DNA from 4 places in the Halobacillus sp. A1-3 genome. Region 4 is predicted to be linked to each of the others. Evidence: riboswitches for the same ligand, from Rfam matches in the RefSeq annotation. Region 4 holds a riboswitch; each other region holds the start of a gene.

Region 1 (3,139 bases), on a different contig from region 4:
TTGGCTATCTGCCAAGACCGAACCAGGCGAAGATGTGGTCCTACCAGGCCTTTGCTCATGGGTGCTCCAACATGCTTTACTTCCGCTGGCGTGGTATGACTCAAGGAGCCGAGCAATTTTGCTATGGGGTCGTTGACCATGACAATGTGTACGGAAGAAAGTATAAGGAAGTTCAATCCTTGTTTGGAGATATTAAAAATTACGAGCACGTCTTGAATTCTGAGATTCAATCAGACATCGCCGTCCTCTATGATTACGATAATATCTGGTCATGGCGCGGTCAGATTCAAAGCAAAGACTTTGATTTTAATGAAGAACTGTTGAGACTGTACCGTCCATTTTATAACTTAAACAGCCGGATTGATGTCATTCCTGCTGATCGCGCCATTGATGCTTATAAAGTTGTTGTGGTGCCCGTTATGCAAGTGATGGATGAAGGACTGGCTGATCGTTTGCGTGCCTTTGCTGAGCGCGGTGGAACTGTTATCTTTTCCTACCGTACAGGGTTAAAAGGGAAAGATAACAACCTTCGCTTGGGTGAAGTTCAGCCGGGACTGGTCCGTGATTTAGTTGGTGCAAGGATTGAAGAGATCGAGTCCTTAACAAAAGCGCATGCATTGGAATTGAAAGGCGAAGGAGAATTCGCTTCTGTACCTGGACATATTTCGGTGTGGCGTGACCTGCTTGTGCCAGAAACAGCAGACGTTCTCTACAGCTATCAGGATCAATTCTATAGTGACTACGCCGCAGTTACGAAAAACGACTTCGGGGAAGGAACCGTCTATTACATCGGAGGAGGACTCGATGAAGCTGCTCTAGATGTGATAGCAGAAAAGGTAGTTGAAGACCATTCCATCGGATATGAGAAGTCGGATGAAAATGTTGAAGTGTATCGCCGTGAGACGGAGGAAGGTTCGTATCTATTCGTCATGAACCATAGTGATGAGATCAAAAAACACGGAGAAATTGACCTCCAACCATATGAAAGCAAGATCATAAAAGAATAGACCGGGATTTGGTAAATTATAGATCCTCAGGTCATCCAAAATATACCAAACACATACCACCTCAGGTCATCCAGATTCTGGATGACCTGAGGTGGTAATTTATTCAAGAAAAGAATGGCGAATCATTCTACTATATGAGATAGTTGATCTATGGAGATATTCTCCTAGACAATTAAATACGCTCTATGGTGGCTTCGTAGAGAAGCTGAAAAGGGAAGTTTGGTGAAAATCCAACGCGGTCCCGCCACTGTATAGAGGAAGGTCATAACAAACCACTGTCTTTAAGATGGGAAGGGTTATGAGCTGATGAATCTAAGCCAGGAGACCTGCCATAGAGAAGAACATGAATTCCTACGGGAGATAGGAGGGTGTTACGTGAATCGATCTATGCCACCAGGTTTGGTTTCATAGTATTTATCCTTGTAATCGCACGCATCTTCTTACCGAAGGTGCGTTTTATTTTTTACACAAAATATGGAGGTACAAATAAATGGAACCATTACCTGTAAGTTATTCAAAAATGAAACAAACACGTCTCGTGCTGCCGCCAGATACCAATCATCTAGATACAATATTCGGTGGGAAAGTGCTGGCATATATTGATGAAATCGCTGCTTTGACAGCCATGAAACATTCCAATTGTGTAGTGGTGACAGCGTCCATAGATTCGGTAGATTTTCTATCATCAGCTAAAGTAGGGGATGCACTTACATTAGAAGCAAGTGTTACATGGACAGGGCGTACGTCCATGGAGGTGTATGTAAAGGTGTATGCCGATGACCTATTGAAAGGCAAAACAGTGATGACAACGGAGTCTTTCTTAACGATGGTAGCTGTGGATGCAAAAGGATCACCGACTGTTGTGCCAGCTGTCACGCCTCAAACAGATGAAGAAAAAAGACTATTTGATACAGCTCCATCCAGGAAACAACACCGGCAGAGCCGTGCAGCTTTGAGATAAGAATGAATTATTGTATCCAAAAAATACCCCCTCAGGTCATCCAGAATTTGGATGACCTGAGGGGGTTAATCGGTTAATCTACCTACTATCTAATTCTCCATAAATGATTTTAACTCTGCCATCGTTGGCATTCCTGTCTGTGCGCCTTCCTTTGTGACCGATAAGGCAGCAGCTGCATTTGCCATATTAAGTGAATCATCGATTGTTCTTCCAGAAGCGATTCCTACAGCTAAAGCACCGTTAAATGTATCTCCTGCGCCAGTCGTATCTTTAACTGAAACCGAATAGCCGGGGATATGGATCTCTTTGCCCCTAGGGAAGTAACGGACGCCTCTTGCACCTTCCGTCACAATAAACTTCTTCTTAAAAGCCTCAATGTCTCTCTTTGTATGCATAGACGACCATTCTTTTTCGTTCGGAGTGATGAAGGTCAAGTTATGTAAAAGTTCATCAGGAATCCATTGAAATGGAGCTGGATTAAGTAAAACTGGGATGTTCCACTTTTTCGCAAGACTCGCAGTGTAACTTACTGTTTCCAATGGAATCTCTAGCTGCATGAGAATAATATCACTCTTCTGCAGTTGCTCCGCTTGCTCGTTGATATGGGCAGTAGTAAGGGCAGCATTGGCACCAGGAGCTACGATAATCCGGTTGTCGTTCTCGCAAAGAAGAATGGTTGCTGTACCTGTTGCTTTATTGGAAAATACTGTAACACCTGAGGTTCTAATATTTTCCTTTTTTAATCCCTCTATTAATTCTTTTCCAAAGGCGTCATTGCCGACGGCTCCAATCATATGGACATCTGCCCCGAGTCTTGCAGCGGCGACGGCTTGATTGGCTCCTTTTCCTCCTGGATATGTCGCAAAATGGTTGCCTAACACTGTTTCCCCTTGTTGCGGGATGACATCTGTGGATACGACCAAATCCATATTCATACTTCCTACGACTGTCACTCTTGGCATAACCATCACCTCATTTTTTATTTCATCTTCCCACAGTTAGTAAAGGAACGCTATCCCAGTTAGGCTCTCGCTATAAATTTGGTAAAACATCCCTTATACTTTTAAGTAATAAGAAAAGTCTGAAAAAGTCGAAGTTTCATAGAGAGGGGAGAATGATGTGAGCACATGGTTAGATCTGATTAAAGAAAAGATACCAGAAGCACGTGTCC
Region 2 (3,139 bases), on a different contig from region 4:
GAGCAAGTGGGCCCAGCCAAATGTTCCAAGCCCTATCCCTCTATAGTTCCGGTTCGTCAATTGAGCTTGAAGAACAGGGATGGTGTTTTGATCAATGACATTGTCGAGCATGCGGACTTGGATTGGGATCAGTCGTTCCAAAACACCTTCAGGAATAGCTCGTCCTAAATTGATACTGGACAAATTACATACGACGAAGTCTCCGGGTGATTTCACTGAAATGATTTTTCCGTTCTCAACGTATTGTTCCTCCTGAATGGTAGGACGCTGGTTTTGGGTAATCTCTGTGCATAGATTACTGCAATAAATCATGCCTGCATGATGGTTCGGGTTCATTCGGTTGACTTCATCTCTATAAAACATATATGGTGTTCCTGTTTCCAATTGACCAACCATGATTCGTTTCATAATTTCAATGGCAGGGACTTTTTCTTTCGATAGTTCGGGATGTTCAACGCACGCCATATACTTGTTTCGGAACGATCCTTCTCCTCGTTTTTCATCAAAAGAATCCTCAAGGGAAAATCCCATAACATGACGCACTTCATGAGGGTCGAAAAGGTACCAGTCTTCTCGATTTTCGACAGCTTCCATAAACAAGTCAGGAATGGAAACGCCTGTAAACAAGTCATGGGTTCGCTGGCGCTCATCACCATTGTTTAATCGACTATCTAAAAACGGAAAAATATCTTTATGCCAAACATCTAAATATACGGCGACAGCCCCTTGCCGCTGCCCTAATTGATCAACACTAACAGCAGTATTGTTCAACTGCTTCATCCACGGTAGAACTCCTGATGAGACTCCTTTAAAGCCTCGAATATCGCTTCCGCGGCTGCGAATTTTGCCTAAGTACACTCCAATCCCGCCGCCGTGTTTACTAAGGTTGGCGATATCCGTATTGCTGTCGTAAATCGATTGGAGGCTGTCATCAACGGTGTCAATAAAACAAGAGCTCAATTGTCCGTACCGCTTTCCTGCATTCGCAAGTGTTGGGGTGGCAACAGTCATATATAATTGGCTTAAAGCCCAGTACGCTTCCTTTACAAGTGCTAGTCGATGACTTTTTTCTTCTTGAGCCATTAACATCATCGCGATAATCATAAATCTTTCTTGTGGCAATTCGTACGTTTCCTTGGATTTGGAACAAGCTAAATAACGATCGCTTAGCGTCTTGAGTCCAATGTACGTAAAAAAGTGATCTCTTTCTGGCACAATCGCTGCTTCGAGCTGCTTAATCTCATGCTTTTCGTAATATGTAAGGATCTTTGGTGTATAGATGCCTTCTTCAATCATAGTTTCAATCAGATGGAAGAAGTTTTCGTAGGGTTCTTCCTGTCCTCGGTTATTTAAAGACGTCTCATAAAGATGATTTAAGTGAAGGCGGCTTGCTACGTAAGTCCATTCTGGTTCTGTTTCATCCATCTCTGATAAGCATTCAAGAATTAGAGCTTTTACTTGTTCCGATTCGTTCATTTCACTAAGGCCCAATCCTGAGATTTTATCTATTATTCGACTTAATTCTACAGTCGGGAAGACTTGCTGAAGGTCATTAAGCTTTTCCGTCCAGTTCGGTTTATAAGTAATTACAGTCATGATTTCACTCCTTATTGTAGTCCCTCTCGAAAATAAAAAAATCCGCTCAACAATTGAGCGGATGAAACCATGAAATAAAGAAGGGGCACGTAAGGATCTTTATTCCATCGTCTCATCTCCTCAATCCCCGAAGAAGTTGAAACTTCTGCGAACGAAGACAGGTCTCCTGGCTCGCACTCGATTCTACTCTGGTCCTTCCCGTGCACGTTGCACAGTGGATCATCCATTTCGCGAGTGCTTACAGTTGCGGGGGCAGCTCCGGATTTTCACCGGATTCCCTATTAAGCCTATTGGCATCTTCTGTTCGCGGATACTATATATAGTGTTAATGTAAATATTTTTAGCTTATATTGTGTTGTTATCATATCGAAGATGAATCAAAGATGCAATCCATAAGATTTATAGATAGGTCGCAAAATCCTCGAGTCACGCCTTTATAAAGCAAAGAAATTTTTTTATTTCCATCTGGTTTTCATTATAATTGAAGAAGCTAAGAGATTGCAGAAGACTGAGGGGGAGAAGAATGACTGAACAATTCAACTGGCACGTAGAGGCTGAAAGAGTGTGGAATGACAAGGCTGAGTTCTGGAATTCCAAGAGCAAGGGGATGTGGGAGGAAGGAAGCCGGAAGACAATTGTTCCATTTATTAAGCAGCACATAGAAATAGGAAATCACATCGCTGACCTTGGCTGTGGCGATGGTTATGGGGCTTACAAGCTTTATAAAGAAGGGTACTGTGTCACAGGTCTTGATTTATCACAGGACATGATAGAAAGGGCAAATAAGCGTTTAGAAACGGATAGATTGTCTTTTGTACAAGGAGATCTAACAAAACTTCCTTTTCAAGATGAATCTTTTGATGGGCTTATGGCGGTTAATTCGCTGGAGTGGACAGAGGTACCCTATGTAGGTTTGGAAGAAATGAAGCGTGTACTTAAACCAGGTGGAAAGCTTTGTGTCGGCATTTTGGGACCAACAGCAATGCCGCGAGTTAACAGTTATCGTAGAGTTTACGGAGAGAAGGTTGTATGTAATACGATGATGCCGTGGGAGCTTGAAAAAATGGCTGAAGAAACAGGCTGGCGCGTTCTGAATGGTCACGGCGTTTACAAAAGGGGAGTAGAACCTGAGGCTATTGAACACTTTACAGATGACTTGAAACAGGCGCTTACATTCATGTGGGTGTTCATCTTTCAAAAATAAAAAACTCTTGCCTTTTGGAGAAAAGGGAGTATGATTATTTTAAATCACTCATAAAGTGAAACAATGAGGAGGGATAATGATGGCCTGGGTACATGCGATTTTTTCCATGCGGTTTATCTTTATTGGTTTCTTTTCATTGACAGCTTTAAGCTTGCTGACTTTTCAATCTGTGGTCATGTTTCAAGCATTTCTTGATTTCTTTGAATTTTTCCAACGAAAATAAACCAGGACCGATTTGGGGTCCTGGTTTTTTGTTTGATTTTATGGCTGACTTTTAATGTTCCATAAAAACTCACCGAGCATGTGGTCGACCTCTGGGTGTTCATGCAACCCTGAATG
Region 3 (3,139 bases), on a different contig from region 4:
GCTCTTCTCCAAATGTCATCGCATTCAATTCCTGACCCGAAACCAGCAAGAGAACTATACCCACTATGAAAAAAGGGAGCATCAAATAAACATAATTCCAGCCACGCATTCCTACACTGCCTAACAACCAGTTCACAATTTGCCTAAGCTCTTCTCCTGTCAACGCAATCATTAACGAAATCAGTGACCCTAAGAAGGAACTGAAGATAATTCCTGTTAAGATAACCGTCATCATCGACATGGAACGGTCGACCAATCTAGTAAATCCAACGACAAGAAAAATCGTTGTAATAGCTGCTATGATACTAACAACTGGTAAGGTAAATCCCCCTGCAAAGGGTAAAGTGATTCCTAAAAAAAGCACAGCAACTGCTCCGACAGAAGCACCTGAAGAAACTCCTAACGTATAAGGATCGGCCAGCGGATTCTTCAAAAGGCCTTGAAATGCGGCTCCCGCTATGGCCAACGCCCCTCCGACAAGCGCAGCCAGAATCACTCTAGGCAGGCGAATTTTCAGGATAATCGCCTTCTGCATGTCATCGACACCTTCTGCCATATGTAAAAAAGGAAGCAATTGCTCGCCTATAATACGAGCAATGACCTCAAATGAAATAGATACGCTTCCTATAGATGTTCCTAAAAAAATACAAAACACCAAAAATAACGAACTAGAAGTATATTGAAAAGGTCTATTCACTGAAAACTTCTGGATATATTGCTTTACCAAGTTCATTTACTCCTTCAACTAAGCGAGGTCCAGGACGTGTAACGAGATCCGAATGGACATCATAGACCTGTTCCTGTTCAATCGCAGGCACAGAATCCCAACCTTCACGAGAAAGCACTTTTTCTTTCGGATTTTCTGTATAATAGCCATACGTAGTTATGATAACTTCTGGCTGTAATTCGACAATCGCCTCGTTATTCATTTTGAACCAGCCCTCCTGGTCACCGACCACGTTTTTCGCGTTGATGACTTGAAGCATTTCGTTTAAAAATGTTTCCTTTCCTCCACTATAGATTTCGGGAGCAGGTGATACTTCGATAAAAACCTCTTTCTTATCTTCTTCAGTTATTCCACTGGTTTTCTCTTTGATCGCTTCTAAATCTTCTTTCATGCCAGTTACAATTTCTTCTGCTTTCTCAGAAGCTCCCGTAACCTTTCCAATCGTTTGAATGCTCTCATACACCGCTTCAAAAGACGTAGCCTCCTGTACAACAAACACCTTTATACCAGCATCACGAATCTGCTTTAAAGCTTGTTCAGAATTGTGCGCTCCTGATGCATGAGAAAGGACTAAATCAGGCTCTAAGGAAAGAATCTTCTCTACATTTAGATCCTGACCGCCGATCTTCTCTTTTTGAGTGGCTTCCTCAGGATAATTTGCATAATCACTTACGCCGACAACTTCTTCAGAAAGGCCAAGTGTAAAAAGGATCTCCCCATTACTCGGAATCGTGCTAATGATCTTCTCAGGTTCTTTTTCAAAAGTCACCTCTTGCCCCAACGCATCGGTCACAGTTAGCGGATAAGACGAATTTGTTTCTTCTCCGCTATTCGCTTGTTCTGGCTGGTCTTGTGAATCTTCACTTGTCGATCCGGCTTCCTTATCCCCCCCAAGAGCACAGCCAGCTAATAAGCCGATAACAAGAAATAAAGATAATAATTTCTTCCAAAAATGGTTCATTCTTAAATCCTCCTTTTGTTATTTGAACACACAAAAAAACACATCTTTTGATAAAAAGATGTGTACCGTCATGAGACCACTATGTATAGAAAGGACTCCTGATCTTCCGACACACCTCCCTATCCGCGTAGGTTATATTGGTGTAAAAAGCAGGTAGGTCTCCTGACTTCAGATCATTGCTTCCTTGCTCCTTCCCATGCGTACTAAGCACAGTGGACCGGCAAAGTTACTCCCTTTCACAGTGGCGGGACCGTGTTGGATTTGCACCAACTTCCCTTTTAAGCCATTGAAATAATTCAATCGCGCCTACTTTTCCAATATGTAATTACTTTTCATTGTAAACGAAAGTGAATGAATTTGCTCACTTTTTCTGAAAATTTGTCGGGAAATTTTACTTAGATTGAAGAAATTATTAATCAGTTAAGCCACCTTATCCAGAAGCTCAGTTTCGATACTTTAATGTTAATGATGGTGGATGGAAGATCACCTCGCTTTCCATGGACATGTGCTGACCCTCCTCACACTAAGTCTTCCAGGATCTCGCCTAGCATGTTCATCCCACAGGAGTGAATCCGTTTTCCTCCCTACTACGATATAAAGTCACTCGATCTCTTGACTCACAGAGTAATGAAGATATTGGTAATAGCAGACCATAAATCGCGCACACTAAAAGAGATCAATAAATAGAAGGAGGAACGATCGTGGATAAAAGTGACTCTCTTGCTTACACAACAATTGCTATGAACGAACTTGGCTACAGCCGCCGGGAGATTGAAAGCATTACGAATAAAATGCTCGAAATCATTGAAAAGCTCCCTGAACAAGAAGCAGAAAATAAAGCGGATGAAATATTATACGATTCCTCTGAACCATCTTAACCTATGGATATTTCTTTCCAGGAAACACGATTCGTGTTACAAATAGTGGGTGAATGGGAAGAGTATAGTGGACCATAAAAAAGGAGGAGTGTAACAGATGAATCAAGCACAATTTGATAAGGTCAAAAGTGGAAATGGATTTATCGCAGCCCTGGACCAGAGTGGCGGTAGCACGCCTAAAGCATTAGCTGCTTATGGAGTTCCAGAGGATTCCTATTCTGGTGAAGACGAAATGTTCGATCTTGTCCACCAGATGCGTACAAGAATCATTACGTCCCCGTCTTTCAATTCCGATCAGATTCTCGGTGCCATTCTATTTGAGCAAACGATGGATCGAGAAATTGAAGGGCAATATACAGCAGACTATCTTGCCGATAAAGGGGTTGTCCCTTTTCTGAAAGTGGATAAAGGGCTCGCTGAACAAGAAAATGGCGTACAGCTTATGAAACCAATTCATGATCTAGATGAAACTCTTAGACGTGCCAATGAACGAAACATTTTCGGTACTAAAATGCGCTCAGTCGTCCACGAGCCGAACGAACAAGGCATCAAAGATGTGGTTGATCAGCAATT
Region 4 (3,139 bases):
AAGTATAATGACACTCCGCTGGTCAACTGTACATTGATCTAACGCTTGATATACCGCCTTCAATTCTTCATTTTGAATGGCTACTTCCTCTGGCAAGGTATCTGTATCTTGAATCTTTTCTCCTTTTTCGCTCCAATCAAAAAAATCCATGATTCGATTCCGCTTTCTTTTCTGCTTCCTAAAATAGTCAATCGTTACATGGCGTGCAATGGAAAACAACCACGTTTTTTCACTGCTTCTTCCATCAAAGGATTGGTAAGATTTGATAACTTTGATATAAACATCCTGGACAAGGTCTTCAGCTAAATCACGATCCTTTACCATGTAAATAATAAATTGAAATAGATCTTTATGATACTTGTCATAAAGATCATCAAAAAACCTTTTCACTACAGGTACCTCCTGGTTATAGAAATAGTCGTATATGTATGTAAAAAGTTACATCTTTATCTTAATATGCCTTCATAAAAAAAGAAATAGAAATTGGACAGTGTTAAAAACCTGGAATAATAAAGACAAATGCAGGAGTACACCAGGGTATCTTTAAGGTAACTAAAACCAACAAAGAAAAAAGCCTAAGGAATCCTCAGGCTTTAGGTCGTAATTTACTATTTGATTGGAGTATAGGCTAATTTACGAAATATTGATGGATCCGTTACTAAGAATGGGATTAATCCCCAACATAAGATTAGGGGCGTGGCGTGTCTTGTAGTCCATTTCTCTTCTCGTATTTTTTAAACAATTTTGCAAGGATTGGAGAAAGAGCTAAAATAAATACAGCATTAGCAACCGCATGATTCAAATCAAAAGGTAAGCCTGCCAGGTAATACGCCCAAAAAGGCTGTCCAATCGTTCGCATCGTTAAAGAAATGACGAGTCCGAAAAATAACCCGCTAAATACCCCGTAAGCGGTTAGAACCCACAAAGGTAATCGAGGCCAAAATCTACCCAGCAAACCAGCAATAAGTCCAATTACTGTCCAAGCAGTAATTTGCCATATGGTCCACACGCCCATCCCTAAGAGCATATTAGAAACTGTTGTAGTGAGTAACGCCATAATCACCCCAGCTAATGGACCAAGCCAAAACGAAGTTAAAATAATGATGGCAGTAACCGGCTGAATATTAGGTAAACTTGCTAGCGCAATTCTTCCGGCAATTGCCAAAGCTGCTAACATCGCTATAAGAGTAATTTTATAAGTATTCATTTAATCATTCCCACGAATGATAGTCAAAGACAATTTCGTCTCCTTGTTCCACTTCATATTCATTTGCACCTACCATGGCTTCCTCTCCGTTTATCGTAAACATCCAGGCCATTTTTTCTTCTTGATTGCCCTCGATTCCCTCGATGCTGTTAATGAAGCCATCACTTTCTTCTACCTCAAAATTATCTTTCATCACTTCCATCAATGTCGTACCTTTCTCAACAGAAATCTCTTGATCAGCGAGCACTTCTTCGCCATTGTTTTTAGAAATTTCCACCTTTAAAGTAACTTCCTGTTTCTCCTCTTGCTGACTTGCATTTGCCTCTTCTGTTTTCTCAGTCTGCTGCGACCCGCATCCACTTATTACCCCGATGGCAAGTAGAGCAGCAACTAAAAATACATAAATCTTTTTCATCTTCAATCCCCCTATCTTTTCTTTTGATATAATGGTTTCATCACTTTTAAGAAAGGGCATAAAGACAACACAAGGCTATGTAACTATCAAAAAAGCTTGTCCTTTGTTAAAAGGACAAGCTTAAGACAAACCAGAAAGGTTATTATTTATTACATAGGACCAATCGGTTGTCTCAAACGCTCAATCCCCGAAGCTTTGAAACATAAGATTTTGGCAGGTCTACTGACTTGTGTTTCTACCTACTGAGGATCCTTCCCATGCGTCATGCACAGTGGAATTTCCCTTTCGTCATCACTTACAGTTGCGAGGACAGTTCTGGCTTTTAACCAGATTCCCTTTTAAGCCTTCTCAGGCACCCAAAATCTTTCGTATGAAGTTCATTTATAACATTACATGATATTTAAAAAATAAGCAATCTAATATTCTGTCAACTCAAGATTTTTCGGTATTCTAAAGGTGAAAGTAGTTCCCTCTTCTAACTTACTGTGAACACTGATTGTCCCATGGTGAGCTTCTACAATATTCTTAGCAATCGCAAGACCAAGCCCTGTGCCTTTTTTCTGTTTCGAACTTTCTCGTTTTCTAGACTTGTCTGCTTTATAAAAACGCTCAAAAACAAAAGGAAGATCTTCTTCGGCAATACCTTGTCCAGAATCATGAACAGAGGCTATCCAGTCACCATTAATATGGTCTACTGCGACATCTACTTTTCCTCCAGGTTGGGTATGCCTTATTGCGTTATCAATTAGATTTGTAAACACCTGTTCGATTCGGTCGGAATCGAAAGGAAGTCTTTCAAACTCCTGATCAACCCTCATCGTTAAATCTACGTCTCGTTCGTCTGCAATTCCTTGGAATTTACGAATGATTTTATTCATATACGGATGGATATCTACAGACTCAATATAGAGCTGAATATGTCCTGCCTCCATTCTAGCAAGATCAAGAAGCTCATTAACCAATCGTCCAATTCTCAATGATTCTTCATGGATAATCTGTGCGAGCTCATTTTTATCTTCTTTACTTTCGGCAATGTCATCTACAATTGCTTCACTATATCCTTGAAGCATAGAAATGGGAGTTCTCAGCTCATGAGATACATTTGCAATGAAATCTTTTCGTAATTTATTCAATCGACGTTCTTCCGTCATATCTCTCAGTACCGCCACGGCACCGCGTACGGTTGCTTTATCATAAAGCGGTGTCATAATGATCACCCATGAACGTCCTTGGAGAGTGACTTCCGTCATCGATTCTTCCTCATTGGTAATTACCTTTTTAAACAAAGCTTTTAACGGTTCTGGAAGAGTTTGGGCATCACTAATATCTTCCTTATGCTCAAATGCATAAGCATCTAGGTACTGTGTGGCAGGAGGATTGGTAACTAGTATCTCTCCTGTTCGGTTAATCGTAATAACTCCATCGGCCATTGAGCGTAAGATTCCTGACAACTGCTCTTTCTCTTGGTTCAACGCATTGATATGATATTTCAACTGCCTTCCCATCCGATTGAAAGC

The links. A riboswitch is a leader RNA that binds a small molecule or an ion and turns the genes downstream of it on or off. The one in region 4 is predicted to bind cobalamin.
Region 1: another riboswitch for cobalamin. It lies ahead of ACRYKC_RS16445 (acyl-CoA thioesterase); the one in region 4 lies ahead of ACRYKC_RS09825 (DUF4430 domain-containing protein).
Region 2: another riboswitch for cobalamin. It lies ahead of ACRYKC_RS15175 (ribonucleoside-diphosphate reductase subunit alpha); the one in region 4 lies ahead of ACRYKC_RS09825 (DUF4430 domain-containing protein).
Region 3: another riboswitch for cobalamin. It lies ahead of ACRYKC_RS05945 (ABC transporter substrate-binding protein); the one in region 4 lies ahead of ACRYKC_RS09825 (DUF4430 domain-containing protein).

The regions. Positions count from the first base shown of each region.
Region 1 is NZ_JBPCEO010000009.1:171,577-174,715, forward strand. It holds gene ACRYKC_RS16440 (beta-galactosidase) at 1-1,007, shown strand, start outside; cobalamin riboswitch at 1,177-1,355, shown strand; gene ACRYKC_RS16445 (acyl-CoA thioesterase) at 1,498-1,968, shown strand; gene rbsK (ribokinase) at 2,058-2,936, opposite strand; gene ACRYKC_RS16455 (FAD-binding oxidoreductase) at 3,088-3,139, shown strand, end outside.
Region 2 is NZ_JBPCEO010000008.1:190,698-193,836, forward strand. It holds gene ACRYKC_RS15175 (ribonucleoside-diphosphate reductase subunit alpha) at 1-1,596, opposite strand, end outside; cobalamin riboswitch at 1,737-1,912, opposite strand; gene ACRYKC_RS15180 (class I SAM-dependent methyltransferase) at 2,120-2,800, shown strand; gene ACRYKC_RS15185 (hypothetical protein) at 2,880-3,023, shown strand; gene ACRYKC_RS15190 (alpha/beta hydrolase) at 3,062-3,139, opposite strand, start outside.
Region 3 is NZ_JBPCEO010000003.1:101,818-104,956, reverse strand. It holds gene ACRYKC_RS05950 (FecCD family ABC transporter permease) at 1-733, opposite strand, end outside; gene ACRYKC_RS05945 (ABC transporter substrate-binding protein) at 690-1,688, opposite strand; cobalamin riboswitch at 1,824-2,013, opposite strand; gene ACRYKC_RS05940 (hypothetical protein) at 2,390-2,566, shown strand; gene ACRYKC_RS05935 (fructose bisphosphate aldolase) at 2,664-3,139, shown strand, end outside.
Region 4 is NZ_JBPCEO010000004.1:386,429-389,567, forward strand. It holds gene sigX (RNA polymerase sigma factor SigX) at 1-390, opposite strand, end outside; gene ACRYKC_RS09820 (ECF transporter S component) at 689-1,207, opposite strand; gene ACRYKC_RS09825 (DUF4430 domain-containing protein) at 1,212-1,622, opposite strand; cobalamin riboswitch at 1,818-1,997, opposite strand; gene ACRYKC_RS09830 (ATP-binding protein) at 2,039-3,139, opposite strand, start outside.